4 regions of the Enterobacter cloacae complex sp. ECNIH7 genome follow, and region 4 is predicted to be linked to each of the others. Evidence: predicted binding sites of a transcription regulator. Region 4 holds the regulator's gene; each other region holds the start of a gene.
The links. The regulator sigma-54, encoded in region 4, starts transcription at its own class of promoters, with help from an activator protein. The targets are predictions, from matches to a motif close to GTTGGCACANNTTTCGCTNT.

Region 1 (7,209 bases), 1.7 Mb from region 4:
TATCTGCTGGGCTATGCGTCAGATTTCAACTTCCTGCCGGTGGCGCTGCAGCCGCACGGCGTTGGTTTCCTGGAAAAAGGGATGCAGGTTGCGACGATCGATCACTCCATGTGGTTCCACCGTCCGTTCAACATGAATGAGTGGCTGCTTTACAGCGTGGAGAGTACGTCAGCGTCGAGCGCGCGTGGGTTTGTGCGTGGGGAGTTTTATACTCAGGACGGCGTGCTGGTCGCGTCTACGGTGCAGGAAGGGGTAATGCGTAATCGCGGGTGATTGTGTACAGCCTGATGTCCTCACCCTGACCCTCTCCCATGGGGAGAGGGAATAAACATTAAAAACGGCAACCGAAGTTGCCGTTTTGCTGTTTATCAGGCGTTATACGCATTCTCGCCGTGGCTGTTGACGTCCAGACCTTCGCGTTCCTGCTCTTCCGGTACGCGCAGACCCACCGTCATATCCGCCAGCTTATAGCCAATGAAAGCGACAACGGCAGACCAGACAACGGTGATTGCAATACTTTCCAGCTGCACCAGCACCTGATGAACCATGGTCACGCCTTCTGCGTAGCCCACGCCACCGAGCGATTTCGCGGCGAAGATACCGGTCATGATACAACCCACGATACCGCACACGCCGTGAACACCAAACACATCGCATGGGTCGTCAACGCGCAGCACACGTTTCAGTGCGGTCACGCCCCACAGACCCGCCAGACCGGACACCAGGCCGACCAGCAGCGCGCCACCCACGCCGACATAACCACACGCTGGCGTAATGCCAACCAGACCGGCAATGGCACCCGAACAGGCACCCAGCAGAGACGGTTTACCGCGTACCGCCCACTCGCCAAACACCCAGGAGAGGATTGCACCGGCCGTGGCCACAACGGTGTTCACGAAGGCCAGCGCGGCGATTTCGTTTGCTGCACTTGCCGAGCCGGCGTTGAAGCCAAACCAGCCAAAGTAGAGGATAGCCGTACCGGTAAACACCATCGGCAGGTTGTGCGGTTTGAACGCTTCTTTACCGAAGCCCACGCGTTTGCCAATCAGGTAGGCGCCCACCAGGCCCGCGACCGCGGCGTTGATGTGTACAACGGTACCGCCCGCGAAGTCCAGCGCGCCGTGCGTTGCCAGCAGACCGCCACCCCAGACCATGTGCGCAATCGGCACATAGGATAGCGTCATCCAGACCACCACGAAGATCAGCACGGCAGAGAAACGAATACGCTCGGCGAGCGCGCCCACAATCAGCCCGACGGTAATACAGGCGAAGGAGCCCTGGAACGCAACGTGGATGTACTGATAGAAGCTGCCCATCAGCGCGGTCAGCTCAATATTTTTCAGCATCACCCAGTCGAAGTTACCAAAGAACGCGTTGCCCGTGCCGAACGCCAGCGAGTAACCGTAAACCACCCACAGCACGCAGACCAGTGCGAACGTCACGGCAACCTGCGTCAGCATGGAGAGAACGTTTTTGCCACGGATCAGGCCGCCGTAGAACAGCGCAATGCCCGGAATTGACATGAACAGCACCAGCGCGGTGCTGATCATCATAAAGGCGTTATCGGCTTTGTCGACCACCGCTGGGGTAGCAGCCAGCGCCAGGCCCGGCAGCAGCGCCAGCGAACCCAGACCCGTTTTGAGTGTTGCTATCTTCATTTTCTCGATCCCTATCACTGTGTGCCAGGAGTTACTTACAGAGCCGCTTCGTCAGATTCGCCGGTACGGATGCGAATGACGCGCTGCAGTTCGGCAACGAAAATTTTGCCGTCGCCAATTTTTCCGGTATAGGCCGCTTTGCTAATGACATCAATGACTTCATCAAGCTGATCGTCAGCAATCGCGACATCAATTTTTACTTTTGGCAGAAAGTTAACGCTGTATTCCGCCCCGCGATAAAGCTCGGCATGCCCCTTCTGACGACCAAAGCCTTTCACTTCGGTGACAGTCAGTCCCTGAATACCCATTGAAGACAACGCTTCACGCACGTCTTCGAGTTTGAATGGTTTGATTACAACCGTAACCAGCTTCATAGATCCCCTCCAGTCAGAATTCGGTAATGGCCGCAGCTAACGCAGAAGGTATTGCAAGGGGTGTGCCAGAAATGAAAACCAGGGGGAAAAGCGGCATAACGAGCGTTGCACGGTTCTGGTTAACGAACCGGTGAAAAAAAACGCACCATGCCGGTGCAGGGTGCGTTTCCGTTTTGCACCAACAGGAATGACTGTTAGCGCGTCGCCTCATTTTGGTGCATCAGGCGCTAAGCGACTCTTCATCGCGCACGCTGGCCGCCAGCTCTTCGCCCGCCAGCTGCAGCTGGTACATCTGCCAGTAGCGCCCTTTTGCTTCCAGCAGTTCACGGTGGGTACCGCGTTCAACGGCCTGTCCGCGATGCAGCACCAGAATGGTATCGGCATCGACGATGGTGGAAAGACGGTGGGCAATCACCACCAGCGTCGTATGGTCGCGTACGGCGGCCAGCGCCTGCTGGATGGCCTGCTCGGTGCCGGAGTCAATACTGGCAGTGGCTTCATCCAGAATCAGGATCTGCGGGGTTTCAATCAGCACCCGCGCCAGCGCCAGAAGTTGCTTTTGCCCGACGGAGAGATTGTTCCCTTGCTCGCCCAGTTTGGTATTGATCCCATCGCTAAACCCGCGCGCCAGCTCTGCCAGCTGCACTTTTTCCAGCACGTCCCAGACCTGCTCCTGGGAGTAGTCTCGGCCAAGGGTCACGTTCGCGTAGAAAGTATCGGCCAGCACGACCGGATCCTGCTGCACCATCGCGACGCCTTTACGCAACACGGTGTGGCTGAGAGACGCGAGCGGGCGCCCGTCGAGGCGGATTTCGCCGTGCGTGACCGGGTAATAGCCCATCAACAGGCTGGCGAGCGTGCTCTTACCGCTGCCGGTATGCCCCACCAGCGCCACGAAACCGCGCGACGGAACGTCAAGCGTGATGTCCTGCAGCACCAGCCGGTCTTCGCGATAGGCAAACGAGACGTTATCAAAGGCGATAGTCCCGCTTTGCAGAGGACGCTCGTCATTGCCGTAGGCCTGGCGCGGCCTGTCCATCAGCTCAAACACGCGCTCACCGGCGACCACCGCCTGCTGCAGCATCGATTGCTGGGTGGTGAGCTCTATCAGCGGCTCGTTGAGGCGTCCCAGATAGCTAATAAAAGCGTACAGCACGCCCACCTCAATAGTACCGTTTGAGCTCAGGCCAAAGAGCATCAGCAACCCACACAGCACCAGCGCTGAGAACAGGCTCAACAGCGGTCGCAGCAGGAAACCGTCCAGGCGCAGCGTCTGCATACGCGCCATATAGTGTGAACGGCTGGCTTCGCCCATGCGCTCGCCAAAGCGCGCCTGCTGGCGGAACTGCTGGATGACGCTCATGCCGTTAATCACTTCGTTGAAGCCATCATTGATGTCGGCCAGATAGGCGCGAACCCGACGCACAATCGGCGTGCTGTAACGCTGATAAATCACCATGACAATCAGCACCGCCGGGAAGATGGTGATCGCCACCAGCGCCATGCGCCAGTCGAGGCTGAACATCGCCACCAGCATCGCGCCAATCAGCGCCGCGCTGCGTAATACCGTCGCGACCACGGTGACGTACAGATCGCGGATCACCTCGGTATCGTTGGTCACGCGCGAGATCACCTGCCCGACCGGCTGGATATCAAACTCGCTGAGCGGCTGGCGAAGCGCCGCGTCCATCACATCCGTACGCAGTTGCTGAACAACGCCCACGGCAGCACGGTTAAACAGCAGCGACTGAGCATAGTGCAGCCCTGCCGCCGCCAGCTGAAGGCCAACGTAGGCCACGCCTAACCCCGCCACCAGCCCCAGGGGCAGATAGCTTTTGGCGACCATATTGTCGATGAAGTAGCTAATGAGCAAAGGACCGCTCACTTCAGCAATCGCCGCAATCCAGAGTAAAAGCACGGCAACGGAGAGCGGTTTACGCCACGGCGAGCCGTAGGCCAGCAGACGTTTGAGCGTCGGCCACATCGTTCCGAGCTTACGCATTGGCGGCCTCCTCATCTTCTTCCGGCGCATCGTCCAGCGCCGCCTCAAGCTGTTGATAGCGGTACATATCGCGATACCAGCCCGGCTGCTCGGCAAGCGTTTCATGCTGCCCGCGCTGGGCAATGTGCCCGTGCTGCAAGACCAGAATTTCGCTGGCTTCGGTTAGCGCAGACAAACGGTGGGCGCTGATAATGACCGTGCGTCCGTCGCCCCACTGGCGCAGGTTATGCAGAATTTGATGCTCGGTACGGCCGTCCACGGCGGAAAGTGCATCATCCAGAATCAGGATTTCAGCATTCAGCAGCAGCGCGCGGGCAATGGAGATACGCTGTTTTTGCCCGCCGGACAGCATGACGCCGCGTTCCCCGACTTCCGTCTCGTACCCCTGCGGCAGACGCAAAATATCATCATGAACGCTGGCCAGACGCGCCACGTGTTCAATCTCTTCCTGCGTCGCCCCAGGGCGGCCAAGGGCGATGTTGTTCGCCACGGTGTCCGAAAATAAAAACGGCGTCTGGCTGACGACCGCCAGGCGACCGCGCCACTCGTCCAGCAGCAGTCTGGTCAGGGGAATATCGTGGAAGCGGATATCGCCCTCGGTGACGTCAAAGTGGCGCTGAAGCAGAGAGAGCACGGTACTTTTGCCGGATCCCGTCGGGCCGCAGATGCCCAACATTTGCCCTGGCTGTAGGGTAAAGCTGACGTTCTCCAGCACCGGATGCTCCGTATGCGGATAGACAAACTTGCGGACGTCGACTGTCATGACGCCGCGCCCTTCCGGTAGGGCTTCGCTACCGTCGATGACCACCGGCGCTTCGGCCAGCATGGCGCGAATGCGGCTGTAGGCGGCGCTGCCGCGCTCCACGATGTTAAACATCCAGGCCAGCGCCAGCATCGGCCAGATCATGAGACCCAGATACATCGCAAAGCTGGTCAATTGCCCCAGGGTAAGCGTGCCCTGCACCACCATCCAGCTTCCGCCGCCAATGGCCAGCATATTTGCCATGCCGATTGCGATATAAATCGTCGGGTCAAAACGGGCGTCGATACGCGCGACGCGCATGTTTTTCGCCCCCGTGTCTGCCGCATCGGCGGCAAACAGCGCCGACTGCCGGTCTTCCAGGCCAAACGCTTTGATCATGCGGATGCTGGTCATGCTCTCCTGGGTGCGATCGTTCAGAGATGAAAACGCCGCCTGCGCCAGCTTGAAGCGCTCGTGCAGCTGTTCGCCATAGCGATTGATCGCCAGCGCCATGATCGGCATCGGCAGCAGGGCGAGAAGGGTCAGCTGCCAGCTGATCTGCGTGGACATCACGATCAGCACCGCGCAGCCCATCACCAGCGAGTCCACCAGCGTCAGCACCCCTTCCCCGGCGGCAAAGACCACGCGATCGACGTCGTTCGTCGCGCGGGCGATGAGATCCCCGGTGCGATGACGCAGATAAAATTCGGGATGCTGTCGGCTCAGCTGGCGGTAAAAATCTTCACGCAGCTCAACGGCCAGCTGATAGGACGCACCAAACAGCAGCACGCGCCAGACGTAGCGCAGCAGATAAACAATGACCGCCGTCAGCACCAGCGTGCCGACCCACATCAACACCCGTGCGGTGGTGTAATGCTGTTCGGTGACGCCATCCACGACGTATCCCACCACTTTCGGCGGGATCAGCTGCAGGATGGCAATAATAATAAGCAGGGCGACTGCACCGAGGTAGCGTTGCCACTCCCGACGAAAGTACCAGCTTAATTGGGCAAATAATCGCACGCGGTTTGTTCCTGAAGGTATTTTACGAAGTTATTCAATGGGTAATGCTGTGGTGTATTTAATCTGTTCCATGGCGAAGCTTGAGGTGACGTCCGACAAACCCGGTACGCTGTTCACCAGCCGCTTGTAGAAATCATCATAGCGCTTCATGTCGGCCACCTGGACGCGCATCAGGTAATCATACTCTCCGGCCATACGCCAGAAACCGAGCACCTCGGGCATCTCAGACACCTGAGTAACGAAGCGGCAATACCACTCGCTGCTGTGATGCTGGGTTTTTATCAGCACAAATGCCGTCAACCCAAGCCCCAGCTTTTCGGGATCTAACAACGCGACGCGCCCCAGAAGAATGCCGTCATCTTCCAGCTTCTTAAGGCGCTTCCAGCACGGAGTGGTGGTCAGATTAACGGCATCTGCCAGCGCCTGCAAAGAGAGGGTACAGTCATTTTGCAGCAATGAAAGGAGCTTGCGGTCAATTTTATCTAGCATACCCACCTCACAGAGAAAATTTTTCTCTCTTCATTCTATTTTAAAGGCCAGATAGCAACAATTTTTTCTGTGCTTTTCGCTATCCTAGGCACAAAATGACAAACGGATAACGATGATGAATAGCACCTGGGTTAAACATGCGATCAGCGAAATCAATGCCGACTATCAGCGCTCGGCGGATACGCACCTGATTCGCCTTTCCCTGCCGGGATTTGACGGCATTCAGCTCTATCTGAAAGATGAAAGCACTCATCCCACCGGCAGCCTGAAGCATCGCCTGGCGCGCTCGCTGTTTTTATACGGTTTATGTAACGGCTGGATTAAAGAAGGCACCACTATTATTGAATCTTCGTCCGGTTCAACGGCGGTGTCCGAAGCCTATTTCGCCCGCCTGCTGGGCCTGCCGTTTATCGCGGTGATGCCGTCCTGCACCGCAAAACGCAAAATCGAACAGATCGAATTTTACGGCGGACGCTGCCACTTTGTGGAAAGCGCCTGCGAAATCTACGCCGCCTCCGAAATGCTGGCCCGCGAGCTGAACGGCCACTATATGGACCAGTTCACCTTCGCCGAGCGCGCGACGGACTGGCGCGGGAATAACAACATTGCCGACAGTATCTTCCGCCAGATGACCCACGAACCGCATCCGGTTCCGTCCTACATTGTCATGAGCGCCGGTACCGGCGGCACGTCAGCCACGATCGGACGCTACATCCGCTGTCAGGGCTACGATACCCAGCTGATGGTGGTTGACCCGCAGAACTCCGTGTTCCTCGACTACTGGCAAAACCGCGATGCTGGCCTGCGCAGCCCGGTAGGCAGCAAAATTGAAGGCATTGGCCGTCCGCGCGTCGAGCCCTCTTTCATCCCCGACGTCGTGGATGAGATGATGCGCGTGCCGGATGCCGCGAGCGTGGCAAC
Region 2 (7,209 bases), 660 kb from region 4:
AGGTGCGAGTGCAGGCGCTCCACCTCCAGCAGAATGGCGCGGATCATCTGCGCGCGCTCCGGCACCACGATCCCCATGCCGTTCTCCACCGAGGTGGTGTAGGCGGTGCTGTGGGCGAAGCCGCAGATGCCGCACACGCGGTCAGAGAGGAACGTCACCTCGTTGTAGCCCATGCGGGTTTCCGCCAGCTTTTCCATGCCGCGGTGGACGTAGAACAGGCGGTAGTCGGCGTCGATGATGTTCTCGCCGTCGACGAACAGGCGGAAGTGGCCCGGTTCGTCAGAGGTGACGTGCAGCGGGCCGATCGGCACCACGTTGTTCTTCTTGCTGCCCAGCTCGTTGATGAATTCGTAGGTTTCGCTGTCAGTGGTCGGCGCCGGGCGCTGGCGGTAGTCCATGCTGTCTTTGCGCAGCGGATAGAGTTCGTCCGGCCAGTCGTCCGGCAGCACCAGGCGGCGCTCGTCCGGCAGGCCGACCGGCACCAGGCCGTACATGTCGCGCACCTCGCGCTCGCCCCAGACGGCGGCGGGCACGCGCGGCGTGACGGACGGATATTCCGGCTTAGCCGGGTCGACTTCGACGCGCACGGTGAGCCAGCACTTTTCGCCCTGCTCCATCGACATCACGTAGTACACCGCATAGTTGCCGCACAGCTGGCGCTCGTCGTTGCCGAACAGCACCGACAGCCAGCCGCCCTGCTGGTAGTACAGAAACTCGACCACTTCCGGCAGATAGTTCACCTTAATGGTGACGGTTACCTGGTCTTTGGTTTGCCAGGAGTCCTCCAGCACCACGCCGGGGAAAGCCTGATGCAACGCGGCGAGATACTGCTGACCTTTCTTTTCTTCAGACATAAATACTCTCTTTAATCACGCCACCAGCAAGGAGACGAACGCTAAAAATGCAAAACCAAAACCGGCCCAGGTGATGCGCGACGTTTCCACAAAACGCAGGCGCGCCATGCTGTTTTCGAACAGGGCAATCACCAGCACGCCGACCAGCAGCTTGAAGGCGGCAACCACGACGGCCAGCATCAGACCGCCCGCGGAGAAGTGCGTCATCTGCCCCCACGGGAAGAAGACGCCGACAAACATCTGCAGCACCACCAGCTGTTTGAGGCTGATGCCCCACTTCAGCACCGCGAAGCCGTAGCCGCTGTACTCGGTAAGCGGCCCTTCCTGCAGCTCCTGCTCGGCTTCCGCCAGATCGAACGGCAGTTTGCCCATCTCAATAAACGTGGCGAACGCGCAGGCGCACAGCGCCAGCACCAGCGGGATCGAGCGGGACACCGGCCAGTGGTAAACGGTGTGGGTGATAAAGCTGATGTGGGTGGAACCCGCGACCTGCGCGGCGACCCACAGCCCCAGCAGCAGAATCGGCTCGACCAGCACGCCGAGCATCGCCTCGCGGCTGGCACCGATGCCGGTAAACGGGCTCCCGGTGTCCAGGCCCGCAATCGCAAAGAAGAAGCGGGCGATGGCGAAGAGGTAAATCAGCGTGATCAGATCGCCAAGCACGGGCAGCGGCGACGCCACCGTCACCACCGGCAGCGCGGTGGCGATGGTCAGCATCACACCCACCATCACAAACGGCGTCAGGCGGAAGACCCAGCCTGCGGCATCCGGCGCGACGCTCTGACGGGAGAGCAGTTTAAAGAGATCGCGGTACTCCTGGAGCACCCCGGGCCCGCGACGGTTGTGCATCCGGGCGCGCGCCACGCGCGTGATGCCCGAAAGCAGCGGCGCAGCGGCGAACAGCACCAGCGCCTGAAGAATTGCCAGTAACAGACTCATGTCAGGCTCCTCGTGAAATCACAATGACCACCAGCACCGCCAGCTCGATGACCGCCAGACGGCGGAACAGCGCGGGCGCGGCGGCGCTCTGCCAGCCGGGTACCCAGCCCACCGGGTTCAGCCAGTGGCGCAGCTTCAGCACGGCGGCGAAGTTCTCCTTCACCGGCATGGCGAAACCGTGGGCGGTGATGACCATCGACTGTTCGTGTTCGTAGCCGCAGGCCCACGCCGCACCGCGCGAGCGGGAGGCGAGCCGGTCGCGCCTGAAGAACAGCATCAGGACGAGCGGCAGCAGCGGTGCGCCAATCAGCAGCAGCGCGATCATGGGCTGAGAGACGGTGGAATTCGCCACGGTCAGCGGCAGCGGAATGGCGTTGCCCAGCAGCGGCAGCAGCCACGGCGCGGCGACGCCGCCCGCGATGCAGCACAGCGCCAGCGCGACCACGCTCACGCCCATCAACAACGGTGCGCAGCAGGCGTTTTCCGCTTCGCGGGTGCGCGGCGCGCCGAGGAAGGTCACGCCGTAGACTTTCGCCATACACATCACCGCCAGCGCCCCGGTTATCGCCAGACCGACCGCCAGCAGCGGGCCGAGCAGGCGTGCAATAAATGCATCGCTCTGGCCGAGCGCGAAGAAGGACTGGTAGATCACCCACTCCCCGGCAAAGCCGTTCAGCGGCGGCAGCGCGGCCATTGCCATCAGACCCACCAGCATGGCGAGCGAAATGACGGGCATCTTTTTGCCAATCCCGCCCAGCTTTTCGATATCCCGATGGCCGGTGCGGAACCAGATGCTTCCCGCGCCGAGGAACAGCGTGCTTTTAAACAGGCTGTGGTTGACGAGGTGATAAAGACCGCCGATAAACCCGGCGGCAATCAGCGCCGGATGATGGAGCGCCAGCCCGGTCACGCCCGCGCCAATGCCGAGCAGGATGATGCCGATGTTTTCCAGCGTGTGGTACGCCAGCAGGCGCTGGATGTTGTGCTCCATCAGCGCGTAAAGGCCGCCGACGAACGCGGTGATCATGCCCGCAATCAGCAGCACGACGCCCCACCACAGCGGCGGTTGTCCGCCGGTCAGCGTAATCGCCAGAATCCCGAACAGACCCACTTTCATCACCACCACAGAAAACAGCGCGGCGGCGGGCGCGGAGGCATTCGCATGCGCCTGTGGCACCCAGCCGTGTAGCGGGATGATGCCAGCGAGCAGGCCAAAGCCGAGCGTGCCCAGCAGCCAGACGTCGTTCCCCAGCGGATGCCTGTTGAGCCCAGCGAAGTCCAGCGTGCCGAAGCGTTGCCACACCAGCCAGCAGGCCAGCGCCAGCAGCAGCGTTCCGAGGCGTCCCAGCGCAAACCACAGCTTGCCGGAGGCGCTGCAGCCCGTCAGGAACACGCCGCACAGCGCCATGATTTCCGCCATCACCACCAGCGCGCCCAGGTTGCTGGCGATAACGGTGCAGACCGCCGTCGCCATCAGCAGGTTAACCAGCAGGCCGTTAGCCCTGGCGTGCGGATGGCGGTGCCAGTCGATATTGAACAGGCTGATAAACAGTCCGCACAGGCCAAACGTCACCAGCCAGATGGCGTTCAGGGGCGCGATCTCAACGGTGTGGCGAATCAGCGGCATCACGGTCTCAGCGGACTGGCCGCCGAGCAGGACAACGCCGCCTGCTGCCAGCGTCATCAGGCTAGCCACCGCCCCGCCGAGCCCGGCGATCGCGCCGCTCAGGGTTTTATGGAATGAGAAGATCAGCGCCAGAACAGCGGCGCCAGCAAAACAGGCTACCGCGCTGGTAATCATCATCGCCGCGTTCATTTCGCCCCCTCGTTAAGCGCCTGTAGCAGAGAAAGATCGCCAAAATCACTGTTGATGGTCAGCTCGCGTTTACGCTTGCTGGTACGGGCGATGTCGCGAATGTTAACCAGAATCAACGCCTTAGTCGGGCAGGTGCGCACGCAGGCCGGCCCCTGCTCATCGAAGCTGCACAGGTCGCATTTCACCGCAACGGCACGAATGCCGGGCACCCAGTCCAGCAGCGTGCTTACGCGTGCCGGAGCCGGTGGCGCGGGCGGGGCTTTTGGCGAGTTGGCGTTCGCCGGAATATGCAGCGGACGGCTGCCGGAAAATTCAATCGCGCCGAACGGGCAGGCAATGCCGCACAGCTTGCAGCTTACGCACAGGCTTTCGTTCAGCTGGACAGCGCCATCAACGCGGGTGATGGCATTCACAGGGCAGACGCCCGCGCAGGGGGCGTCTTCACAGTGATGGCAGAGCTGCGGGGCAGACTCTTTTTCATTACGCATGACGTGCAGGCGCGGCATGGACTGCAGCCCATGCAGGCGATGCGTTTCCGAACACGCCGCCTCACAGGTTCGACAGCCAATACAGACCGTCGAGTCAGCAATTACAAAACGGTTCACCGGGTTATCCTCTGGTGATAGTCATTTTTGACGAAAAACTGTCTTGTCGACACTTCTCGACACGCAGGAGTCAGGCCACGTTCGCTGAGGTATTTCCATCCATCAGCTGCTTCAGGTTGACCGGGAGATCGTGTTCAACGGCGGCGTACAGGCCGTTATAGACCGGCGCGATTTTTTCCAGATAGTGCTCCAGCACCTGCTGGCGATCGCGGTTGCTGACGTGGCCGTCCACCATGCCGTCGGCCATCAGCTGCGCCTTCGCAATACACTGTTTTTCGCCGTCTTTTGTCTCGAGGTGGTACTCAATGGTGTGGCTGTTGAAGTTATCCGCCAGGGTAACGTTGATGATGAAATGGCCGAACAGGACGAAGCGCATGTCGCCCTGCGCCGCGCAGCTCATCGCGTGGTGAAGACGCGCTTTCGAGAGGGTTATGCCCTGAACCAGAGAGTTGCAGTAGAGGTGCCACTGGTCCTGCAGCTGCTGATGACGCTGCGCGATGTAATCCGCTTTTTCGCTGATTTCCCAAATAGTCATAGAAGGTATCCGGTTAATGGAGATAGCGGCTGTTAAGCAGATTCCATGCCAGTTTTTATCTTTCTGATTTTAAATAGATTTAATTACAAAACCGCTGTCAACGCCGCGGTGTCGACGTGTCATTTCGACAGCGTTGACATCGTCACGCCTTAACAAAAATCAAGCTGGCACCGTTATTGCATTCAATGGCGCAATTCATTGAGGAGGCGTCATGCACGAAATCACCCTCTGCCAGCGGGCTCTGGAACTTATCGAACAGCAGGCAGTGCAAAACCACGCGAAGCGCGTCACCGGCGTCTGGCTGAAAGTCGGGGCGTTTTCCTGCGTTGAGCCCAGCGCCCTGAATTTCTGTTTTGAACTGGTGTGTCGCGGCACGCTGGCGGAAGGCTGCGAGCTCCATATCGAAGAGCAGCAGGCGGAGTGCTGGTGCGAGCAGTGCCAGCAGTACGTCACCCTGCTGTCATCAAAGGTTCAGCGCTGTCCGCAGTGTCAGAGCACCGGTCTTCGCATCGTGGCGGACGACGGCATGCAGATCCCACGCCTCGAAATCGAGAAGGAGTAAAGTATGTGTAGCACCTGCGGTTGCGCCGAAGGCAACCTGTATATAGAAGGGGATGAACAGCGTCCCCATTCCGCGTTTCGCTCCGCGCCCTTTTCGCCTGCTCCGCGGCCTGCTGCGGCGCTGACCGGTATCACCTTCGCCCCGCAACGCTCCGCTGCGGGCGATCTACACTACGGCCACGGCGAAGCGGGTACCCACGCGCCGGGCATCAGCCAGCGCCAGATGCTGGAGGTGGAAATCAACGTGCTGGACAAAAATAACCAGATCGCCGCCCGCAACCGCGCGCGCTTTGCCGCCCGCAAACAGCTGGTGCTGAACCTGGTCTCCAGCCCCGGCTCCGGCAAAACCACGCTGTTAACGGAAACGCTCAAACGCCTGAACGGGCGCGTCTCCTGCGCGGTGATTGAAGGCGACCAGCAAACCGTTAACGACGCGGCGCGCATTCGCGAAACCGGCACCCCGGCGATTCAGGTCAATACTGGCAAAGGCTGCCACCTGGATGCGCAGATGATTGCCGACGCCGCCCCGCGTCTTCCGCTGGCGGATAACGGCATTCTGTTTATTGAAAACGTCGGCAACCTGGTCTGCCCGGCGAGCTTCGATCTGGGCGAACGCCACAAGGTGGCGGTGCTTTCGGTGACCGAAGGCGAAGACAAACCGCTGAAATACCCGCATATGTTTGCCGCCGCGTCTATCATGCTGCTGAACAAAGTTGACCTGCTTCCGTACCTGAACTTCGACGTGGACAAGTGCCTGTCCTGCGCCCGGGAAGTGAACCCGGAGATTGAGATCCTGCTGGTCTCCGCCACGCGCGGTGACGGCATGGACGCCTGGCTGAACTGGCTGGAGAGTGAACGATGTGCATAGGCGTACCGGGACAAATCCATTCCATTGACGGGAACCAGGCCAAAGTGGAGGTCTGCGGCATCCTGCGCGACGTGGACCTGACGCTGGTGGGCAGCAGCGATGAAACGGGCGCATCGCGTCTCGGCCAGTGGGTGCTCGTCCACGTAGGGTTTGCCATGAGCGTGATTAACGAAGCGGAAGCCCGCGACACGCTGGATGCATTGCAAAACATGTTCGACGTGGAGCCTGACGTGGGCGCGCTGCTGTACGGCGAGGAGCGTTAGCCATGCGTTACGTTGATGAATACCGCGCGCCGGAGCAGGTGCTGCAGCTTATCGGGCACCTGAAAACGCGCGCGGCGCTGCTGGAATACACGGCGGAAAACCCGTTGCGGATCATGGAGGTGTGCGGCGGACACACGCACGCCATCTTCAAATTTGGCCTCGACCAGCTGCTGCCGGAGAACATCGAGTTTATCCACGGCCCCGGCTGCCCGGTGTGCGTGCTGCCGATGGGGCGCATCGACAGCTGCATCGAAATTGCCAGCCAGCCCGACGTCATTTTCTGCACCTTTGGCGACGCGATGCGCGTGCCGGGGAAAAACGGCTCGCTGCTGCAGGCGAAAGCGCGCGGGGCCGACATCCGGATCGTCTATTCGCCGATGGATGCCCTGACGCTGGCGGAGGACAACCCCGCGCGCAGGGTGGTGTTTTTTGGCCTGGGATTTGAAACCACCATGCCCGCCACCGCCATCACGCTGCAGCAGGCGAAAGCGCGCGGCGTCGGGAATTTTTTCTTCTTCTGCCAGCACATTACGCTCATCCCCACGCTGCGCAGCCTGCTGGAAGAGCCGGGAAACGGCATTGACGCCTTTCTGGCACCGGGGCACGTCAGCATGGTGATTGGCACAGACGCCTACGGTTTTATCGCTGAACAGTACAATCGTCCGTTAGTGGTCGCTGGTTTCGAACCACTTGATCTACTGCAAGGTGTGACCATGCTGGTTGAGCAGAAAATAGCGGCCCTGAGCGCGGTGGAAAATCAGTACCGCC
Region 3 (7,209 bases), 2.0 Mb from region 4:
CGGCTTTGAGAAGGTCGAGAAGCTCATTGAGCGTAACGTTATCGAAGTTGCCCCGCTCGCCTACATGCGCGGTCGTACGCTGAACGATGCGTTCATCATTCTCGATGAGAGCCAGAACACCACCATCGAACAGATGAAGATGTTCCTGACGCGTATCGGCTTTAACTCGAAAGCGGTCATTACCGGAGACGTCACCCAGATCGACCTGCCGCGCAGCACCAAATCAGGCCTGCGCCACGCGATTGAGGTTCTGGCCGAGGTCGACGAAATCAGCTTTAACTTCTTCCACAGTGAAGACGTGGTACGCCACCCGGTGGTCGCGCGTATCGTTAACGCCTATGAAGCCTGGGAAGAGGCGGATCAGAAGCGTAAGGCCGAACTGGCCGCAGAACGTAAGCGCGAAGCGCAGGAGCAAGAACAGAAATGAGTCAGGTGATCCTCGATTTACAGCTGGCCTGTGAAGACAATTCCGGCATGCCAGATGAGGCACAGTTTCAGAAATGGCTGGATGCCGTTATTCCTCAGTTTCAGGAAGAATCAGAAGTTACGATTCGCCTGGTGGATGAAGCAGAAAGTCATGAGCTTAACCTGACCTATCGCGGGAAAGATAAGCCGACCAACGTGCTCTCTTTCCCGTTTGAAGCGCCTCCGGGCATTGAGATGCCGCTGCTGGGCGATCTGATCATCTGCCGTCAGGTGGTTGAACAGGAAGCGAAAGAGCAGCAAAAGCCGCTTGAGGCCCACTGGGCGCATATGGTGGTACACGGCAGCCTGCATCTGCTCGGCTACGATCACATTGAAGATGACGAAGCGGAAGAGATGGAGTCCCTCGAGACAGAGATAATGCTTGCTCTGGGCTATGAGGATCCGTACATTGCCGAGAAAGAATAGTCCGTCACCTGACTGACTCACATGCCGCCACGAAAGGATATCGCGTGGCGGTAAACGTTGAACTAACAAGAGAACCCTTAACAAACGCCATGAGCGACGACAATTCACACAGTAGCGACACGACAACCAGTAAAAAGGGATTTTTCTCCCTCATTCTGAACCAGCTTTTCCACGGCGAACCCAAAAACCGTGATGAACTGCTGGAGCTGATTCGTGATTCCGGGCAGAACGACCTTATCGACGAAGATACGCGCGAAATGCTCGAAGGGGTTATGGACATCGCCGACCAGCGCGTTCGCGATATCATGATCCCCCGCTCGCAGATGATCACCCTGAAACGTAACCAGACCCTAGACGAGTGCCTCGATGTGATCATCGAATCGGCCCACTCGCGTTTCCCGGTCATCAGCGAAGACAAAGATCACATCGAAGGGATTTTGATGGCGAAAGATCTGCTGCCGTTTATGCGCAGCGATGCCGAAGCCTTCAGCATGGAAAAAGTGTTACGCCAGGCCGTGGTTGTGCCGGAAAGTAAACGTGTGGATCGGATGCTGAAAGAATTTCGCTCTCAGCGTTACCACATGGCGATTGTTATTGATGAGTTTGGTGGCGTTTCCGGTCTGGTCACGATCGAGGATATTCTTGAGCTGATCGTGGGCGAAATCGAAGACGAGTACGACGAAGAAGAAGATATCGACTTCCGTCAGCTTAGCCGCCACACCTGGACCGTGCGCGCGCTGGCCTCGATTGAGGACTTCAACGACGCCTTCGGTACCCACTTCAGCGATGAAGAGGTCGATACCATTGGCGGGCTGGTGATGCAGGCCTTTGGCCACCTCCCGGCGCGCGGTGAGACCGTTGACATCGACGGTTACCAGTTCAAAGTGGCAATGGCCGACAGCCGACGTATTATACAGGTTCACGTCAGAACGCCGGACGACTCACCGGTGCCAAAACTGGAAGATTAATGTAAATGGCATTTGCCCCACTGCTTGAACGCCAGCGCGTCCGTTTGCTGCTGGCGCTGTTACTCGGAGCCAGCGGTACGCTGGCTTTTTCTCCTTACGATATCTGGCCTGCGGCTATTCTCTCCCTGATGGGGCTTCAGGGCCTGACCCTGAATCGTCGTCCGGTACAGGCTGCGGCCATCGGTTACTTCTGGGGACTGGGGCTGTTTGGCTCAGGCATCAACTGGGTTTATGTCAGCATCGCCCAGTTTGGCGGTATGCCTGGCCCGGTAAACGTCTTCCTGGTGGTATTGCTCGCCGCGTATCTCTCGCTCTATACCGGTCTGTTCGCCGGCATCCTTTCTCGCCTGTGGCCAAAAACCACCTGGCTGCGCGTCGCCATTGCCGCGCCGGTGGTCTGGCAAATAACCGAGTTCCTTCGCGGCTGGGTGCTGACGGGCTTCCCGTGGCTACAGTTCGGCTACAGCCAGATTGACGGCCCCCTGAAGGGGCTGGCGCCGGTAATGGGCGTTGAGGCCATCAACTTCCTGCTGATGGTGGTGAGCGGCCTGCTGGTATTAGCGCTGGTCACACGCTGCTGGAAGCCGCTGGCTGTGGCGCTGGTGCTGTTTGCCCTGCCCTTCCCGCTGCGCTATATCCAGTGGTTCACGCCCGAGCCAGAGCGCACCCTGCAGGTGTCCATGGTGCAGGGGAACATCCCGCAGTCCATGAAGTGGGACGAGAAAGAGCTGCTGAATACGCTGAAGATCTACGCCAACGCCACCGAAGAGGTGATGGGAAAATCACAGCTGATTATCTGGCCGGAGTCTGCCATTCCCGATCTGGAGCTCAACCAGCAGCCGTTCCTCAACATGATGAACGACCTGCTGCTGGCGCGCGGCAGCACCCTGATCACCGGGATTGTCGATGCGCGTCTGAATCAGCACAACCGCTACGACACCTACAACAGCATCATTACGCTCGGGAAAGATAGCGAGTACAGCTACCACTCCACTGACCGGTACAACAAGAACCACCTGGTGCCGTTTGGTGAATTTGTCCCGCTGGAGTCGATTCTGCGCCCGCTGGCCCCGTTCTTTGACCTGCCGATGTCCTCTTTCAGCCGCGGCCCTTACGTACAGCCTCAGCTGCACGCGCACGGCCTGGCCCTGACGGCGGCCATCTGCTACGAAATCATTCTCGGCGAGCAGGTACGCGATAACTTCCGCCCGGATACCGACTATCTGCTGACCATCTCCAACGATGCCTGGTTTGGTAAATCAATCGGGCCGTGGCAGCACTTCCAGATGGCACGTATGCGCTCTCTGGAGCTGGCGCGTCCGCTGCTGCGCAGCACCAACAACGGCATCACCGCTGTGATTGGTCCGCAGGGCGAGATTCAGGCGATGATCCCGCAGTTTACCCGCGAGGTACTGACCACTAAAGTCACGCCAACCACGGGGCTGACGCCATACGCGCGCACCGGCAACTGGCCGCTGTGGGTACTGACCGCGCTGTTCGGCTTTGGCGCGGTGCTGATGAGCCTGCGTCAGCGTCGTAAATAACCTTTCCTTCTGTTGCCGGGTGGCGTAGCCGCCACCCGACAATTTTCTCCAGATTCCCATTCTGGCACGCCTATTGCTTTGTTTATTCAGGTAAACGCAGTTTGGCTTAGCGTGCAACTTTGTCGCACCAGCGTAGATCATCGGCAGCACCGAAACGGTGCAACGGGAGATATTTGCCTCTGAATGGTGCGGCGCGCTTCGCAAAAATAAACAATAACGCAGCAAAATCTTTACATTAAGCCAGACTAAATGTTAACAAGCTTGCATAACACTGCACTCGCACTGCGCGAGATATAACAACATCACAATGGGTATCAATGCGTCGCTGGCGCTGATAAAAAAGGAGTTGGGTATGCAATTACGTAAACTGGCCACAGCAATGCTGGTTATGGGAATGTCTGCAGGCGTGGTTCACGCTGAAGATGCTCCGGCAGCAGGCAGCACTCTCGACAAGATTGCCAAAAACGGCGTCATCGTGGTCGGCCACCGTGAATCTTCTGTCCCGTTCTCTTACTACGACAACACGCAAAAAGTCGTGGGCTATTCACAGGATTACTCCAACGCCATCGTTGAAGCTGTGAAGAAAAAGCTGAACAAACCTGACCTGCAGGTGAAGCTGATCCCAATCACTTCACAGAACCGTATTCCACTGCTGCAAAACGGCACCTTTGACTTCGAGTGTGGCTCCACCACCAACAACCTCGAGCGTCAGAAACAGGCTGCCTTCTCTGACACCATCTTTGTCGTGGGCACCCGTCTGCTGACGAAGAAAGGCGGCGAGATCAAAGACTTCGCTGACCTGAAAGGCAAAGCGGTTGTTGTGACCTCTGGTACGACGTCAGAAGTGCTGCTGCACAAGCTGAACGACGAGAAGAAAATGGATATGCGCATCATCAGCGCGAAAGACCATGGCGACTCCTTCCGTACCCTGGAAAGCGGTCGTGCCGTCGCGTTTATGATGGATGATGCTCTGCTGGCGGGCGAACGTGCGAAAGCGAAAAAACCAGACAACTGGGATATCGTCGGTACCGCGCAGTCCAAAGAAGCCTACGGCTGTATGCTGCGTAAAGACGATCCGCAGTTCAAAAAGCTGATCGATGACACCATCGCTCAGGTGCAGACCTCCGGCGAAGCGGAGAAATGGTTCGACAAATGGTTCAAGAACCCGATTCCACCAAAAAACCTGAACATGAATTTTGAACTGTCTGACGACATGAAAGCGCTGTTCAAATCTCCAAACGACAAGGCTCTTAACTAATTAGAACTACAGGGGCGGGAACTCCTGCCCTCTCGATTGTCGGGAAGCATGGACAGACTATACGTTGAGTGGTCGTTCCCCACTCAGCGCGAAAAATGAGCTTCTCACCAATCTTCGAGGGTAGCGCTGCTACCCTTTTTTTTCTGGAGTTTATTATGTCAATAGACTGGAACTGGGGCATATTCCTGCAACAAGCCCCGTTCGGCAACACCACCTATCTTGGCTGGCTGTGGAGCGGCTTTCAGGTCACCGTGGCACTATCGATAACGGCGTGGATTATCGCGTTTCTTGTCGGTTCTCTGTTCGGTATTCTGCGCACCGTCCCTAACCGTTTTCTTTCAACGCTTGGCACCCTGTATGTGGAACTGTTCCGTAACGTTCCGCTGATCGTGCAATTCTTTACCTGGTATCTGGTCATCCCGGAACTGCTGCCGGAAAATATTGGCATGTGGTTCAAGTCGGAGCTGGATCCGAACGTGCAGTTCTTTGTCTCCTCCATGATGTGTCTGGGGCTGTTTACCGCTGCGCGCGTTTGCGAGCAGGTGCGTGCCGCCATTCAGTCATTGCCGCGTGGACAAAAAAACGCGGGCCTGGCAATGGGCCTGACACTGCCCCAAACCTACCGCTACGTGCTGCTGCCTAACGCCTACCGCGTTATCGTTCCGCCGATGACCTCCGAGATGATGAACCTGGTGAAAAACTCGGCCATCGCCTCGACTATCGGCCTGGTCGACATGGCCGCGCAGGCGGGCAAGCTGCTGGATTACTCCGCTCACGCGTGGGAATCCTTCACCGCGATTACGCTCGCGTATGTTCTGATTAACGCTTTCATCATGCTGGTGATGAACCTGGTTGAACGCAAAATCCGCCTGCCGGGTAATCTGGGGGGCAAATAATGTACGAATTTGACTGGAGTTCTATCGTTCCATCCATGCCTTACCTGCTTGATGGCCTGGTGATTACCTTAAAAATCACCGTTATTGCCATCATCATTGGTATCGTCTGGGGCACCCTGCTGGCCGTCATGCGCCTGTCGAGCTTTAAGCCGCTCGCCTGGTTTGCGACCGCCTACGTTAACGTGTTCCGTTCCATCCCGCTGGTGATGGTGCTGCTGTGGTTTTACCTGATTGTGCCCGGTTTCCTGCAGAACGTGCTGGGGCTTTCGCCGAAAACCGATATCCGTCTGATCTCCGCCATGGTGGCGTTCTCAATGTTCGAGGCCGCTTACTACTCGGAGATTATCCGAGCGGGCATTCAGAGTATCTCCCGCGGGCAATCCAGCGCCGCGCTGGCGCTGGGAATGACGCACTGGCAGTCCATGCAGCTCATTATTCTGCCGCAGGCGTTTCGCGCCATGGTTCCGCTCCTGCTGACCCAGGGCATCGTGCTGTTCCAGGATACCTCGCTGGTCTACGTTCTGAGTCTGGCAGACTTCTTCCGTACCGCGTCAACCATCGGTGAACGTGATGGTACGCAGGTCGAAATGGTGCTCTTCGCGGGTGCGGTCTATTTTGTGATTAGTTTAAGCGCGTCGCTGTTGGTCAGCTGGCTGAAGAAAAGGACGGTATAATGATTTCCCTGAAAAATGTTTCTAAATGGTATGGGCACTTTCAGGTGCTGACCGACTGCTCCACCGAAGTCAAGAAAGGCGACGTGGTGGTGGTGTGCGGGCCGTCCGGCTCCGGTAAATCGACGCTGATCAAAACCGTCAACGGACTGGAGCCGGTGCAGCAGGGTGAGATCGTCGTCAACGGCACCAAGGTCAACGACAAGAAAACCAACCTCGCTCAGCTTCGCTCTCACGTTGGCATGGTGTTCCAGCATTTTGAGCTGTTCCCTCACCTCTCCATTATTGAGAACCTGACGCTGGCGCAGGTAAAAGTGCTTAAGCGTGATAAAAAAGCGTCGCGCGAGAAAGGTCTGAAGCTGCTGGAACGCGTTGGGCTTTCGGCGCATGCCGATAAGTTCCCGGCACAGCTTTCTGGCGGCCAACAGCAGCGTGTGGCGATCGCCCGCGCGCTGTGTATGGATCCGGTGGCAATGCTGTTTGATGAGCCAACGTCGGCGCTCGATCCAGAGATGATCAACGAAGTGCTGGATGTAATGGTCGAGCTGGCTCACGAAGGGATGACCATGATGGTGGTGACCCACGAAATGGGCTTCGCCCGTAAAGTGGCCAACCGCGTGATCTTTATGGACGAAGGGAAAATTGTCGAAGACTCACCGAAAGAAGAGTTCTTCGCTAACCCGAAATCCGAGCGTGCGAAAGATTTCCTTGCGAAAATCCTGCACTAACCTTCCCGGTGCGCAATCTGCGGATTGCGCACTGCTTCACGCTTTCACTCAGTTCCTCTCGTCGGCGTCACATTGCAGCGTTAACCTTGTCACAAAATAACGCTACGTATGGAGAACGCTATGGCACAGCCTATTATTCTCGATTGCGATCCGGGTCATGACGACGCGATCGCGCTCGTCCTCGCTCTTGCCTCCCCTGAACTCGAGGTAAAAGCCGTCACCTCGTCCGCCGGAAACCAGACGCCAGACAAAA
Region 4 (7,209 bases):
TTGATAGAGCTCTTCATCACTTTGGGCCGAGCGCAGTCGACGGCAAATGGTTTTATCGGCCAGACGTTTTGCGACCAGCGACAGCGTATGCAGATGGGTTTTTGTCTGGTCAGCGGGCACCAGCAGCGCGAAGAGGAGATCGACGGGCTGGTTATCAATGGCATCGAAAGCGATGGGTGTTTCAAGCTGCACAAACACACCAACGGCACGCAGGGTATCCTCTTCCAGTTTGCCGTGCGGGATCGCGATGCCGTTGCCGATACCGGTACTGCCCATTTTTTCACGGGTCAGAATCGCTTCGAACACCACCTGCGGCGGCAGGCCCAGCTGTTTGGCAGCCAGTTCACTGATGATCTCCAGCGCACGTTTTTTGCTCTGGCAGTGAACCGCACTGCGGGTACATTCCTGGTTAAGGACATTGCTCAGTTGAAGAGCGGAATCGTTGTTCATCATAATTTCACCTAAGCGCTAACTGTACAAATGGCCTGTTGTGTTTCACAACAGGCCGTCCTGCACCCGTTAACTGCCCGGACAATTAGTGTTGTTTCAGTTTATCTTTATGTTTATTGAGCTGTCGTGCAAGCTTATCAATCAAGCCGTCGATAGCAGCGTACATGTCTTGCCCTTCCGCACTGGCATGCAGTTCACCCCCGTTAACATGCAGGGTGGCATCCGAGATATGAGTCACTTTCTCCACTTTCAACACAATATAGACCTGATTGATCCTTTCGAAATACTGCTCGAGTTTTGCAAACTTCGCGTTCACGAAGTCGCGTAAAGCCTCAGTAATTTCGACGTTTTGTCCAGTGATGTTGAGCTGCATAGTGTCTTCCTTATCGGTTGTGTCAGACCAGCTGTTTACGCTGGTTGGACGGCGGAATGGATAAAGACTCTCGATACTTCGCAACAGTACGACGTGCCACCATAATACCCTGATCGGACAGCATGGTGGTTAACTTACTATCGCTTAGTGGCTTCGCGGGGTTCTCCGCGGCGATCAACTTCTTCACCAGGGCACGAATGGCCGTTGACGACGCTTCGCCGCCGCCCTCGGTATTCACATGGCTGGAGAAGAAATACTTAAGCTCAAAAATACCGCGTGGACTGTGCAGATACTTCTGCGTGGTGACACGGGAAATGGTTGATTCATGCATCTCGACGGCCTGGGCGATATCCGCCAGTACCATCGGTTTCATATACTCTTCGCCCTGCTCAAAGAACGCCTGCTGCTGTTCGACAATACAGCGGCTGACGCGTAGCAGCGTATCATTTCGGCTCTCCAGACTTTTGATCAGCCATCGCGCTTCCTGAAGATTGCTGCGAATATATTGATTGTCGGAGTCGTTACGCGCGCTGGTGCACATGGAGGCATACTGCTGGTTGATTTGCAGGCGAGGGATGCTGTCTGAGTTCAGTTCAACGACCCAGCGGTCATTGTGTTTTCTGACCAGCACGTCCGGGATGACGTACTCGGGCTCGCTGGTCTGGATCGACTGTCCCGGGCGCGGATCGAGCGACTGGATCAGATTCACCGCTTCTTTCAGCACCTCTTCCTTCAGGCGCGTGACGCGCATCAGGGAGCGGAAATCGTGGTTGGCCAACAGATCCAGATGATCGCTGATGATTAAGCGCGCCTCGTCGATCCATGGCGTCTCTTTACTGAACTGAGAAAGCTGGATCAGCAGGCAGTCGCGCAGATCTTTTGCGGCCACGCCTACCGGATCGAAACGCTGGATGCGCTTCAGAACGGCTTCGACTTCCTCAAGCTCAATCTCGTCGTCGCCCATGCTTTCCAGAATATCGTCCAGCGTGACGGTCAAATAGCCGGTGTCGTCAACGGCATCGACAATGGACGTGGCAATCGCGCGGTCGGTATCGGAGAAGGGGGTGAGTTCCACCTGCCACATCAGGTAATCCTGCAGTGACTGGGTGGTTTCGCCCTGATATACCGGTAGCTCATCATCCTGGTAGTCTGCACGCGTACCGGAAGGGGTTCCAGCGGTGTAGATTTCATCCCAGCTGGCATCCAGCGGTAGCTCGTCGGGCATCTCTTTTTGTTCGAGTGCATCCGCAGTGTCGAGCGCTTCTGTATCCTGTGACTGCTGAGTATCTACCTCGTCATGAAGATCGGTTTGTTCCAGCAGGGGGTTGCTGTCCAGCGCCTGCTGGAGCTCCTGCTGAAGTTCTAACGTGGACAGCTGCAACAGGCGAATTGCCTGCTGTAGCTGCGGCGTCATCGCCAGTTGTTGGCTGAGCCTTAATTGCAAACCTTGCTTCATGTTCAGAGCATTTTTCTCCGGTTCGGCGTTACGTTACCTCTACCCTATCAGAGTCTGAAGTCTTCCCCAAGATAGACGCGCTTAACATGATCGTCTTCGAGGATCTGCTGCGGCGTACCGTGGGCGATCAGGTTGCCCTGGCTCACAATATACGCGCGTTCACACACGGCCAGCGTTTCACGGACGTTGTGGTCGGTGATCAGTACGCCAAGCCCGCTGTCACGCAGGTGTTCAATGATGCGTTTAATGTCGATAACCGAGATCGGGTCAACGCCGGCAAAGGGTTCATCCAGAAGGATAAATTTCGGGTTTGCAGCCAGCGCACGCGCAATCTCAACGCGACGGCGTTCACCCCCGGAGAGTGCCTGACCGAGGCTGTCGCGCAGATGCTCAATGTGGAACTCTTCCATCAGCTCGTTGGCACGATCCTGACGCTGCTCGCTGGTCAGATCGTTACGAATTTGCAGGACCGCCATCAGGTTATCGTAAACGCTGAGACGACGGAAAATGGAAGCTTCCTGCGGCAGGTAGCCGATCCCGCGACGCGCGCGCGCGTGCAGCGGCAGAAGGCTGATGTCTTCATCGTCAATGATAATGTTGCCGGCATCGCGCGGCACAATGCCAACGACCATGTAGAAGGTGGTGGTTTTACCCGCACCGTTAGGGCCGAGCAGCCCTACAATTTCGCCGGAGTTGACGGTCAGACTGACATCTTCTACGACACGGCGGCCCTTGTAGGCCTTCGCGAGATTTTTTGCAGTTAATGTTGCCATAACGAATTAGTTACTCTTCTTCTGTGCCGGGGCCTGGCCTTTGCCTTTGTCCTGCAGCTGCGACGGAACCAGTACGGTCGTGACGCGTTTGCCTTTCTCGCTGGAAGCCTGCATTTTTTGCTCTTTCACCAGATAGGTGATCTGGTCGCCGGTAATGTTGCTGTCCAGCTGTTCCAGATACGCGTTTCCGGTCAGGATGACCAGGTCCTTCGCCAGCTCGTAGTGCATATGCGAGGCGTGACCTTTCACCGGCTTGCCGTTGTCCTGCATCTGGTAGAAGGTTGCCGGGTTGCCGTAACCATCAATGATCTCTTTGCCCTGCTCGCCACCCGGACGGGTCACGACCACTTTGTCGGCGTTAATTTTGATGGTGCCCTGAGTCATGACAACGTTACCCGTGAAGGTGACGACGTTGCCCTGCATATCGAGAGACTGGGTATCAGACTCGATATGGATCGGTTGGTCGGTATCGCCCGTTACAGCAAGCGCGGGGAGACTGGTCGCCAGCATCGCGCTGGCGATAATTACTTTAAGGCTGAGTTTGTTTGTTTTGAATTTCATAGGAGGTTCTAACCTTTTCAATCAGCTCGGCGTTCTTGCTACGTAAGTTCCCGCGCATTCTCAAACCGCTGGAATTAAATGTTGTGCCATACAGTGTGACCAGATCCTGCGAGGTCACGTCCTGGGTTACCAGGTTAATCTGGGCATTATCCGTCGTAATTTTTCTCAGTTGCGAGTCAGCGGTCAGGGCGTTGACTTCAACGTGACCATACAGATAAAGCATACGGTCATTTGTCAGTTTTGCCCGATCTGACTTAATTGACCACGTCGGCACTTTGTCCTTATCAAATGTGGTCATGACAGGCTGGGTAAACCACGAAATACCGTCATCTGAAAAATATTCAACATGCTGGGCAATCAGGCGATAGTTCAGTGCGCCTTCCGGGCTGTAGACCACGGTGTCGCTGTGATCGCTTTTATAGGTTGGATCGTTATTGTTGACCACTTCCGTTTGCGTATCGTCGCGATCGGCAAGGTTCACGCCAATCAATACCAGTGCGACAAGCGAAAGCAAAATGATAATCCAGCGTCTGGTTTTACTCATATCGATTGCCCTTTGGCCTCATCAAGCTTGCCCTGCGCCAGCAAAAGCAGATCGCAGACTTCACGTACGGCACCACGGCCCCCGTTGATGTGGGTGACATAATCAGCGCGCGGGATCAGCAGCGGATGCGCATCGGCAACGGCGATGCTCAGCCCGACTTCAGCCATCACGGGCCAGTCAATCAGATCGTCTCCGACGTAGGCCACGTTTTCCGGTGCGATAGCCAGTTTACCCAGTAAATCCTTAAACGCTGCCATCTTATCGGATTGACCCTGATACAGATGGGTAATTCCTAAGGTTTCACAGCGGTCTTCTACCAGTTTAGCTTTTCGCCCGGTGATGATAGCCACCTCAATACCCGAGGTGAGCGCACAGCGGATACCGTAGCCGTCGCGAACGTTAAACGCTTTCAGCTCTTCACCATTATTGCCCATGTAAATCAGGCCATCGGAAAGTACGCCATCCACGTCCAGGATGAGCAGACGAATGTTTTCCGCCTTCGCCATCATCTGGGTGCTGACCGGTCCATAACAGGTTGCAAGGGATGCACCCGCATTACTCATTGTCTTATCCTTCATTACACTACGCCTGCGCGCAGCAGATCATGCATATGTACCACACCCAGCAACTGGTCGCCATCGGCAACCATCACTGAGGTAATGTGACGGGACTGCATCAGGTTCAGCACATCCACCGCCAGCGTACCCGGACGGACGCGGATACCGCCCGGCGTCATCACGTCGGCAATGCCGAGCGTGCGGACATCTACACCCATGTCGAACACGCGACGCAGGTCGCCATCGGTGAAGATCCCCTGAATTTTCATCAGACCGTCGCACACGACCGTCATACCCAGATTCTTACGGGTGATTTCCAGCAGCGCATCACGCAGGGAGGCTTCTTTACTGACGTGAGGGATCTCATCCCCGGTGTGCATAATATCGTTAACCCGAAGCAGAAGCTTGCGCCCCAGCGCACCGCCGGGGTGGGAAAGTGCGAAATCCTCCGGCGTAAAACCGCGGGCTTCGAGCAGCGCGACGGCAAGCGCATCACCCATGACCAGCGCGGCCGTGGTGCTGGACGTCGGCGCCAGGCCGAGCGGACAGGCCTCCTTGGGCACTTTCACGCACAGGTGAATATCCGCCGCCCGCGCCATGCTGCTTTCCGGACGGCTGGTCATGCAAATAAGCGGCACCTGCAGTCGCTTCAGTACCGGGATCAGCGCCAGAATTTCATTGGACTCCCCGGAGTTGGACAGCGCGATGACGATATCCTGCGGCGTGACCATACCCAGGTCACCGTGCGCGGCTTCCCCCGGATGTACAAAGAAGGAAGAGGTTCCGGTGCTGGCAAACGTTGCCGCCATTTTGCGTCCAATGTGGCCGGACTTACCCATCCCCATCACCACGACTTTGCCGGCACAGTAGAACATCTTCTCACATGCCAGACTAAAATCCTGATTAATGTACTGATCTAACTGCGCCAGACCTTCACGTTCAATCTCCAGAACCTCTTTGCCTGCTTTCTGAAAGTCAAAACCCGGCTGCAATTCTATTTGCGACATAATGCGTTTCCGTTTACCCAGAGAGAAGAGGCGAGAGCCAGTACAGCATCGCCATCCATACGATAAATCCACCCGTCAGCAGCGCGCCTGCGCCTTTGCCGATCTGTCGTTGCCGCCGCCAGCAGAGCAGGGCAAATATCACGCTGACCAATAACATCACACCGTAGTCGCGTGAGAATGCCAGGGGATTAAAGGGCCCTGGCGTAATCAGGGCCGGCAGGCCCATCACAATGGCGATATTAAATATGTTGGAACCGATGATATTACCTATGGCAATGTCATCCTCACCTTTACGAGCCCCCGCAATGGCCGTGGCCAGCTCCGGCAGGCTGGTACCGATGGCAATCACCGTCAGGCCAATGGTCAGTTCACTGATGGCGAAATAGTTCGCCAGCACCGTCGCGTTATCCACGACCATGCGCGTTGCCATAGGCATGATGATCAGCGCAACGCCAAGCCAGAGCAGGGCAACAGGCAGCGTGCCTTCTCGCGGCAGTTCGGCGACCTGCTCCCGCGTGAGGCTATCCTGACCCTGCTTCTCAGCCAGACGGGCGATTTTAACACTATACAGCAGCCAAATAACGGCCAGCGCCAGCAGGAAAATGCCGTCGCTGTAGCTCAGCACACCATCGTAAAATACGCAGCCTGCCAGCAGGCTTACGATTAACATTAGCGGCAATTCGCGGCGCAGAACATCAGAATGCACGCGAAATGGATGGAGCAGTGCGGCCAGGCCTAAAATCAAGAGTATATTGACGATGTTAGAGCCAATCGCGGTGCCTACTGCCAGGTCTAACTGACCATGCAGCGATGCTGTTACAGAGACGATGATTTCAGGAAGTGACGTTCCCACACTGACAACGGTCATCCCGATGACGACAGGCGGTACGCCCGTCAGGCGACACAGGATAGATGCAGCAAACACTAAACGGTCAGCACTGTAGACCACCAAAAGTAAACCAATTATTAACAGTGCTGTTGCTAAAAGCATCAAAAGTCCTTTCTTCAGGTATACTCGTCGGTCCATCGCACGGGAATGGCTGGACTGCATACAGTCTGAGGCGTAACGAATTCCTAATTTTGACTTTATGCGCCGGAAAAGTAAAACAAATGCCAGCTTTCGCTAACCTCAACGGCTATTATTCTGTAAAAATGCAGAGTTGAGGGCTGATTCAGGCGGCATGCCTTAACGTGAGCAGGGTAATAAAGGAACCATAAATGAGCCAAACGATGGCGAATTTAGTCGATGTTCGCGGCGTGAGTTTTTCTCGCGCCAACAGATTGATATTTGATGATATTTCATTGACCGTACCGCGTGGCAAGATCACTGCCATCATGGGGCCGTCCGGGATCGGTAAAACGACCCTGCTGCGCCTCATTGGTGGGCAAATCCCACCCGATCGCGGTGAAATCCTCTTCGATGGCGAAAACATCCCGGAGATGTCACGCTCGCGTCTGTATACTGTCCGCAAACGCATGAGCATGCTC

Region 1: the regulator sigma-54 is predicted to act here: its motif matches at 2,083-2,102, upstream of glnK (P-II family nitrogen regulator).
Region 2: the regulator sigma-54 is predicted to act here: its motif matches at 4,913-4,932, upstream of hypA (hydrogenase maturation nickel metallochaperone HypA).
Region 3: the regulator sigma-54 is predicted to act here: its motif matches at 3,464-3,483, upstream of WM95_RS07045 (amino acid ABC transporter substrate-binding protein).

The regions. Positions count from the first base shown of each region.
Region 1 covers NZ_CP017990.1:1,155,244-1,162,452, reverse strand. Annotated here, with positions in the region: gene tesB (acyl-CoA thioesterase II) at 1-273, shown strand, start outside; gene amtB (ammonium transporter AmtB) at 369-1,658, opposite strand; gene glnK (P-II family nitrogen regulator) at 1,694-2,032, opposite strand; gene WM95_RS05590 (SmdB family multidrug efflux ABC transporter permease/ATP-binding protein) at 2,253-4,034, opposite strand; gene WM95_RS05585 (SmdA family multidrug ABC transporter permease/ATP-binding protein) at 4,027-5,799, opposite strand; gene WM95_RS05580 (Lrp/AsnC family transcriptional regulator) at 5,830-6,288, opposite strand; gene WM95_RS05575 (PLP-dependent cysteine synthase family protein) at 6,401-7,209, shown strand, end outside.
Region 2 covers NZ_CP017990.1:3,948,209-3,955,417, forward strand. Annotated here, with positions in the region: gene hycE (formate hydrogenlyase subunit HycE) at 1-854, opposite strand, end outside; gene WM95_RS19525 (respiratory chain complex I subunit 1 family protein) at 870-1,793, opposite strand; gene hycC (formate hydrogenlyase subunit 3) at 1,795-3,609, opposite strand; gene WM95_RS19535 (4Fe-4S dicluster domain-containing protein) at 3,606-4,214, opposite strand; gene hycA (formate hydrogenlyase regulator HycA) at 4,285-4,749, opposite strand; gene hypA (hydrogenase maturation nickel metallochaperone HypA) at 4,961-5,311, shown strand; gene hypB (hydrogenase nickel incorporation protein HypB) at 5,315-6,178, shown strand; gene WM95_RS19555 (HypC/HybG/HupF family hydrogenase formation chaperone) at 6,169-6,441, shown strand; gene hypD (hydrogenase formation protein HypD) at 6,444-7,209, shown strand, end outside.
Region 3 covers NZ_CP017990.1:1,431,017-1,438,225, reverse strand. Annotated here, with positions in the region: gene WM95_RS07065 (PhoH family protein) at 1-427, shown strand, start outside; gene ybeY (rRNA maturation RNase YbeY) at 424-891, shown strand; gene corC (CNNM family magnesium/cobalt transport protein CorC) at 981-1,859, shown strand; gene lnt (apolipoprotein N-acyltransferase) at 1,865-3,403, shown strand; gene WM95_RS07045 (amino acid ABC transporter substrate-binding protein) at 3,756-4,661, shown strand; gene WM95_RS07040 (amino acid ABC transporter permease) at 4,817-5,557, shown strand; gene gltK (glutamate/aspartate ABC transporter permease GltK) at 5,557-6,231, shown strand; gene WM95_RS07030 (amino acid ABC transporter ATP-binding protein) at 6,231-6,956, shown strand; gene rihA (pyrimidine-specific ribonucleoside hydrolase RihA) at 7,077-7,209, shown strand, end outside.
Region 4 covers NZ_CP017990.1:4,609,836-4,617,044, reverse strand. Annotated here, with positions in the region: gene ptsN (PTS IIA-like nitrogen regulatory protein PtsN) at 1-453, opposite strand, end outside; gene hpf (ribosome hibernation promoting factor) at 536-823, opposite strand; gene rpoN (RNA polymerase factor sigma-54) at 846-2,279, opposite strand; gene lptB (LPS export ABC transporter ATP-binding protein) at 2,327-3,052, opposite strand; gene lptA (lipopolysaccharide ABC transporter substrate-binding protein LptA) at 3,059-3,613, opposite strand; gene lptC (LPS export ABC transporter periplasmic protein LptC) at 3,582-4,157, opposite strand; gene kdsC (3-deoxy-manno-octulosonate-8-phosphatase KdsC) at 4,154-4,720, opposite strand; gene kdsD (arabinose-5-phosphate isomerase KdsD) at 4,735-5,721, opposite strand; gene WM95_RS22995 (calcium/sodium antiporter) at 5,735-6,712, opposite strand; gene mlaF (phospholipid ABC transporter ATP-binding protein MlaF) at 6,940-7,209, shown strand, end outside.